Lentisphaera araneosa HTCC2155: one gene and its partner. The protein of the gene in region 1 interacts with the protein of each later gene in a pairwise test. Links are inferred from orthologs where the notes say so. Each region holds a gene or a part of one and is shown in the gene's direction. Other genes may lie near its edges.

Region 1 (3,616 bases):
CTCCAAAGCTCATCACACTGCTGTTCAACTCAAGAGACCGACAATTGCCATTCTTGGCGGTGGAATTGGTAAAATCTACCCAAAAGACAACTTAAAATTAGCTCGAGATATTTGTGATCATGGGGCGCTCGTGAGTGAATACCCCATCTTATTTCCACCCGACAGAAGGACCTTCCCCATGCGCAATCGAATTATCGCCGCTCTTTCACGCTCAGTACTTGTGGTCGAAGCGGGATTAAATAGCGGCTCTCTGATCACCGCTAACCAAGCCTTGGAATATGGGCGTTCCGTTTTCGCCCTTCCAGGACGGGTCGACATCCCGCAATCACGAGGATGTCATCAACTTTTAAAACAAGGTGCCATCCTCACAGAGAGTTTTAAAGATATTTATGAAGAATTTAATCTTGAGCTTGGCTCCAATAGGAAAAGCGCGAAAAAAGAACAAACAGAAAAGCAAGAGAATCGTGAGTTCGACTTGCAATTAGACGAAAACGAGCGAAGAATTATGGAAATTTTAAAATCCGGTGAACTGCATGTGGACAAAATTTGTGAATTATCTGAGTTAAATGTTGGTCAAGTCTTAGCCACCCTGCTAGGTTTAGAGACACACAAACTTATCAGACTACTTCCCGGAAAAAAGTACGAACTTACAAATCGAAGGCAATATGAGTAAAAAAAATTTAGTAATTGTGGAATCGCCTGCAAAAGCGAAAACAATTGAAAAAATTCTAGGTAAAGATTTTGAAGTAAAAGCATCTTTCGGTCATGTACGTGATTTACCTCAACGAAAATTAGGTGTCGACCCAGACAACGATTTTGAGCCTGAATATCAGGTAAGTGCCGATAAAAAGAAAGTTATCGCCGAATTAAAAAGCTCCGCAAAAAATTGCGAAAACATTTACCTCGCTCCGGACCCGGACCGCGAAGGAGAGGCCATTGCTTGGCACCTCTATGAAATACTCAAGAAGCAGAGTAAAGCCGAATTTAAACGAGTTACTTTTAACGAGATTACTAAATCAGCCATCAAAAGCGCTTTTGACAAAGCTCACGATGTGGACATGCATCGTGTTGACGCTCAACAAGCCCGCCGAATCCTCGACCGACTTGTTGGCTACAAAGTCAGTCCCTTATTATGGAAAAGAAACGCCCGTAGTGCAGGACGTGTTCAGACAGTTGCCCTTCGTCTTATTTGCGAACGTGAAAAAGCTATTCGTGCCTTCACCCCAGAAGAATACTGGAGCTTGCAGGCCGAACTCAAGAATCAGGCAGCAGATGCCCAATCCTTTATTTCTAAGCTCGATAAAATTGACGGTAAAAAACCTCACATCCCCAACGAAGAGACTTCAAGTAAAATCGTTGGCGAATTAGAGGGCAGCCAATTCAGAGTTAAAGATATAGAATCTAAAGATCGCAAAAAACGCCCTGCACCTCCCTTTATTACAAGTACGCTGCAGCAGGCTGCAAGTTCAAACTTGCGTTTCAGCCCGAGTAGAACGATGTCTTTGGCACAGAAGCTTTATGAAGGTCGCGATCTCGGCAGTGAAGGAACGGCGGGTTTAATCACTTATATGAGAACAGACTCTGTTGCCATTGCTAAAGAAGCCCAAAATGCGGCTATCGACTTTGTTAACCATATTTATGGTAGTGAGTTTTCGCCTGATAAACCGAACTTCTACAAATCGAAAAACTCTGCTCAAGGTGGTCACGAAGCCATCCGTCCTACCGATGTCACTCGCACACCGAAAAAAATGGCTCCTTACCTCAACGATGACGAGCTCAAGCTCTACACGCTCATTTGGAAGCGTTTTGTGGCCAGTCAAATGGTTCCTGCGCTCTATCGCCAAGACAGCATCACTTTCTTGCCTGAAAACATCGGAATGAGTCACGAATACCTCTTCAAGATCACTGGTTCCGTATTAATCTTTGATGGTTTCATGAAAGTATACAATTTTTCCGATGATGGCAGTCAAGATGGCGAAAGTAAAGACGTCATTTTACCCCAACTCAAAGAAGGTGAAATCTGCGATCTGCTGCAATTGATTCCTAAGCAACACTTCACTGAACCACCTCCCCGTTTCTCTGAAGCAACACTCGTCAAAGAATTAGAAGCTAACGGCGTTGGCCGTCCATCTACTTACGCATCAATCATTCGTACCATCCAAGATCGTGAATACGTTTTTAAAGATAAAGGCCGCCTCAATCCTTCTGATAAAGGTATGGAGAGCTGCGATTTCCTCATCACGACACTTCCTTCTTTATTTGAAGTGACATTTACGGCCCACATGGAAGAGCTCTTGGACAAAGTTGAACACGGTGACCTTGAGTGGACTAAGATGCTTGGCGACTTCTACTCAGGCTTCAAAGACTGGCTAGAAGATGCCAAGACCGCTGGCGCACCAGACAAGAGTATTTTTGCGGGTGTCATCGACATCATCCCACAAGATATCACCTATCAGCCTGTAACAGGCAAAGGTAAAAACGCTTTTAGTGACGAAGAATTTATTGGTTCTATTCGCGAAAGTCTCGAAGAAAACAAAGCTCTTTCTGAAAAACAATGGCAAACGCTTCTCAAAGTCTTACTGAGATATGACAACATCATGCCTGATCTCAAAGAAAAAGCAGCTGAACTCGGTTTCGACACTGAACTAAATGAAGTCATTGCAAAAGCTGAAGAAGAGAAAAAAATCAATGTCGATAGCAATGCTACTGAATTACTTGCACTCCTAGAAAACGTCACTTTTGAAGAACCACAGAAACCTGCTAAAGGCCGTCGTGCCTTCAACGAAGCAAATTTCTACAAATCTCTCAAAACTCAGAGCGAATCTGGACGTAACCTCAGTGTTAACCAAATTAATGCCCTCAAAAAGATGGTTCTGAAATATCAGAAACAAGTCGAGAATTTTGAAGCTAAAGCCGCGGAACTCAAACTCGAGATCCCAGAAGAAGCCGTCATCGACCCTGAAGAAAGCAAAGAAATCACTGCCCTTCTCAAAGCTCTCTCAAGCGTCACTGAATGGAATGCTCCAACAAAACGCGGTCGCATGACTTATGATGACAAAAGTTTCTACGAGTCTCTCTCCAGCAACTTCGCTAACAAAGGCTCTTTAACGCCGCGTCAATCAGCCGCACTCAAAAAGTGCGTCGGTCGTTACAAGGAAAAAATTCCTGCTGAATTATTCCCTGAAGGCTTAGCTGACGCTAAATCGGGTGGCGAAGAAAAGACGGATGTAAAATGCCCAAAATGTGATTCTCCCATCGTCAAAAAAGTTGGGAAACGCGGACCTTTTTACGCTTGCTCTGGCTTCCCTAAATGTAAGAACCTTGCCAATTCTTTAGATAAATTCACTGAAGAAAGCTAAATCCGCAAAGCTTTAGAATGCTGAGCTACTGCGTCACAAGTTTAGATGGGCGAGAAATCAAATCTCTCCGCCCATCTGCAGCTTTGATGCCGGCCTCCAATACCAAGCTTTTTACTTGTGCCTTAGCCTTAGAGTCCTTTGACCCTTACACCTCACCTGGAAATGACTTAGAACTTTTCATCGAGGACAAGTGCCTACAGCTCAATTTCCATGGCAACTTATTTTTCTCTGCTCGCTACCGTGAACCGCAATTTATC
Region 2 (3,157 bases), on another replicon or contig:
CTTCTTTATGCTTATATGGGCCAGCGGGTGAGTCAGATACAGCATGTGATATTACCCCGTCAGTAAGCCATGAACTAAAGCTGAATTCGTCGAGCATTTGAGCGTAAAAAATATGGTACTTGCCATCCTCTCCTTTTATTATTGAAGAGCCCCAATTACAGGCATTGGCATCACGAAAAATATTGTCATCGGTAACTTTTTGGATTTTGCTTTTTAGATCGAGAGTATCCGTTTGCTTGTGATTAAACACGGATTTTTGTTCAGCTAAAGCGAGACTAGATGTTAGTAAGCTCAATAAAATAAAAGTGAGTATCTTTAAATTTTTCATAATCATTTCCCTAAATTATTTATTCTGTACGTTTATCTTTTCTTATGTAGTATCATAAGTTTATTTTATATGCTGATTTAAATAAAGGCAATTTTATGGGATGTTTTAGAGTATCGTCGAACAGGTTTTGATAAGTAATTACTTAGGATTTTCGATATATCTAAGTATAGAATTTATAGTGTTTAGCTCTGGGGCCTTAGAATGGGAACTGAGTAAAAAACACTAAAAATATTGGGATGATTTAAAGTAAGATAAAAGGCTTTTCTGATAATCTATTAGATGAAACCGAATAACCGAAAAGATGTGTATAAATATGTGCTAGCAGCCTTGAATAAAGATGATGGTTAAACCAATCATGAAGATGCCGCCGATGACGGATTTTAAACCATCGTGTTTTTTGAAGGCTCTGGGGTCGTGTTTTTCGGAAGGCTTCTTGAGGTTGAAGAGGTGCAATACAATTGCAATAATGATTAGGATCCAGCCCAATGTTTTGTCCTTGGATTAAGTTGGTTGAAATTTAAGCTTTTTTATCTGAGTTTAATTCTTTTTTACTGGCGTCTTTCTTAGCTTGACTCAAGCAACGACCACATATGTTTTGATTGGGAAGAGCTAAATGAGTGCATTCTTTTTCTTCACCGGATTTGGTGACTTTTATGTTTTGGCAGTATTTAGACATTTATGTATCTTCCTTAGTTAAGAACTAAATTGGTTTGAGCGAGTATGAATTAATAAAAATGACTTATAAGTATTCTACTTTATCGTGATTCTGCGAATCGAGCAAATACTTATTTTCTTAATTTATCTATGATAAGCACTACTTTATACATTTCATTTCGGGGCTTTTCTATTCGCAAGCTTGAACGAAGCTTACTGAATTGCCTAGTTCAAATGTCTTGAATTCAGGCGAAGGACTTTTAAAGTGCAAAAAAGAGAAAGAATTTGTATACCTTAAAATCTCCCTGTGAATTTCAATTAGAAGTCAAGAAGAGTCGTTTTCTGGCTCATGCCGTGCCGATTGCGGATGTTCAGCAAGCGCTGGACTTTTTTGCGGAGAAAAGCATTGCTTCGGCGCGACATAATTGTTGGGCGTTCAAGGTGGGAAATGATTATCGTTTTAATGATGATGGTGAACCCTCGGGGACAGCGGGCAAACCGATTTTGTCGGCAATTGAATATGCGGATCTAACGAATGTGGCGGTCTTAGTTATTCGTTGGTTCGGGGGGATCAAGTTAGGGACGGGCGGGCTTTGTCGAGCTTATGGAGGAAGTGCCTCAGATTGCTTAAAGTCAGGGGAGTTCATTGAGCTGCGTTCTTTCCGTTCTTTTGAGTTTAAAACGAATTTTGATTTAGCAGCGCAAGTTCATCATGTCTTTAAACTGCATCCGCCAGAAGCTATTGAAGAAGATTATCAAGCCGATGGTGTTTTGTGGAAAGTAAAACTTGATGAAGCTTTGATCAAAGCTTTTCAAGATGAGCTCAAGCAAGTGAGTCGAGGTCAGGTTACTCTGCAGGAGCTCAAGTTATGAAAGCTTTATTACGCGAAGTTAAACAGGCTTTAAAGCTCAATTTAAAACCTGGCTTAGTCCTGCAAGCAGTGGCGATTACGCTTTTGCTTTCTTATTATAATTCCTCTACGGTTCAGCAAAAGCTTGTGGCTTTGACCGATTTAAAGGCTGAGAACCCTTACTTATTTTCAGGCTTATCAACGGCACTTTTTGCAGGTGCTTTACCCTATATAATTTTGGCCTTGAGTAAGCGCGTCGTTTTTAATATCAATCTTTTACTCTTTATGTTTCTTTTTTGGTTTTGGAAGGGAACGGAAATCGAATTGTTCTACTCCTTCCAAGCGGATCTCTTTGGTTCATCAAGTGAGGTCAGTGTGATTATCAAGAAGGTGTTGTTTGATCAGTTTGTGTTTAGTACCTTTTACGCCGTGCCCTGCATTGTCATTATTTATCAATGGAAGGACGTGAACTTCTCTTTTCGTCATTGGAAAGAGAAGTTGAATAAAGGTCTTTTTATCGTGCGTATCCCTACCGTGATGGTTTCCAATTGGCTCGTTTGGATTCCCGCTTGCGCGGTGATTTACGCAATGCCCGATGCCCTACAGGTGCCTTTATCCAATATCATTGGTTGCTTTTACGTCCTCATGATTGAGGTGCTTTGTAAGCCGTCGCCTTCGGCGTAGGAAGCGGCAACAAGTTGCCTTGGGTAGCGTTCGCTGTGCTCACTTAGGTAGCGTTCGCTGTGCTCACTTAGGTAGCGTTCGCTGTGCTCACTTAGGTAGCGTTCGCTGTGCTCACTTAGGTAGCGTTCGCTGTGCTCACTTAGGTAGCGTTCGCTGTGCTCACTTAGGTAGCGTTCGCTGTGCTCACTTAGGTAGCGTTCGCTGTGCTCACTTAGGTAGCGTTCGCTGTGCTCACTTAGGTAGCGTTCGCTGTGCTCACTTAGGTTGCGCTTCGCTTAGGTTGCGCTTCGCTTAGGTAGCGTTCGCTGTGCTCACTTAGGTAGCGTTCGCTGTGCTCACTTAGGTAGCGCTTCGCTTAGGTTGCGCTTCGCTTAGGTAGCGTTCGCTGTGCTCACTTAGGTAGCGTTCGCTGTGCTCACTTAGGTTGCGCTTCGCTGGGGATTAATTGAAAGATCTTCGGGATCTTATAAGAGCTTTGAGCATAGTTGTGATTTTGAGAGTTTCGTTTTTTGCGTATTCAGAAAATTCATTGTTTAAGAATGGAACTTTTTCTCCAATAATAATTTGTGTGCGAAGCTCAGCGCATGATGCTTTAGCTACAGATAAAAAATATAATGTTTCTTTATTTGATTCACGATCA

The links.
Region 2: the proteins of topA (region 1) and LNTAR_RS14940 interact in binary tests that used the Escherichia coli proteins (3 or more experiments, as listed by UniProt). The link is inferred for Lentisphaera araneosa HTCC2155 from one-to-one orthologs.

Annotation. Positions count from the first base shown.
Region 1 is NZ_ABCK01000006.1:263,304-266,919, reverse strand. Bases 266-3,559 are described here. They hold topA (type I DNA topoisomerase), read left to right. Parts: upstream 266-665; coding sequence 666-3,359; downstream 3,360-3,559. Other genes in these bases: LNTAR_RS08095 (D-alanyl-D-alanine carboxypeptidase), read left to right, coding at 3,377-3,559; dprA (DNA-processing protein DprA), read left to right, coding at 266-673. Outside these bases: more of dprA, read left to right, coding at 1-265; more of LNTAR_RS08095, read left to right, coding at 3,560-3,616. UniProt on the Escherichia coli protein: Releases the supercoiling and torsional tension of DNA, which is introduced during the DNA replication and transcription, by transiently cleaving and rejoining one strand of the DNA duplex.
Region 2 is NZ_ABCK01000014.1:158,337-161,493, reverse strand. The notes cover bases 227-3,061. They hold LNTAR_RS14940 (IMPACT family protein), read left to right. Parts: upstream 227-1,267; coding sequence 1,268-1,855; downstream 1,856-3,061. Other genes in these bases: LNTAR_RS14925 (four helix bundle protein), read right to left, coding at 2,959-3,061; LNTAR_RS14930 (hypothetical protein), read left to right, coding at 2,483-2,812; LNTAR_RS14935 (Mpv17/PMP22 family protein), read left to right, coding at 1,852-2,517; LNTAR_RS27235 (hypothetical protein), read right to left, coding at 846-1,004; LNTAR_RS27240 (hypothetical protein), read right to left, coding at 647-814. In the rest of the region: more of LNTAR_RS14945, read right to left, coding at 1-226; more of LNTAR_RS14925, read right to left, coding at 3,062-3,157.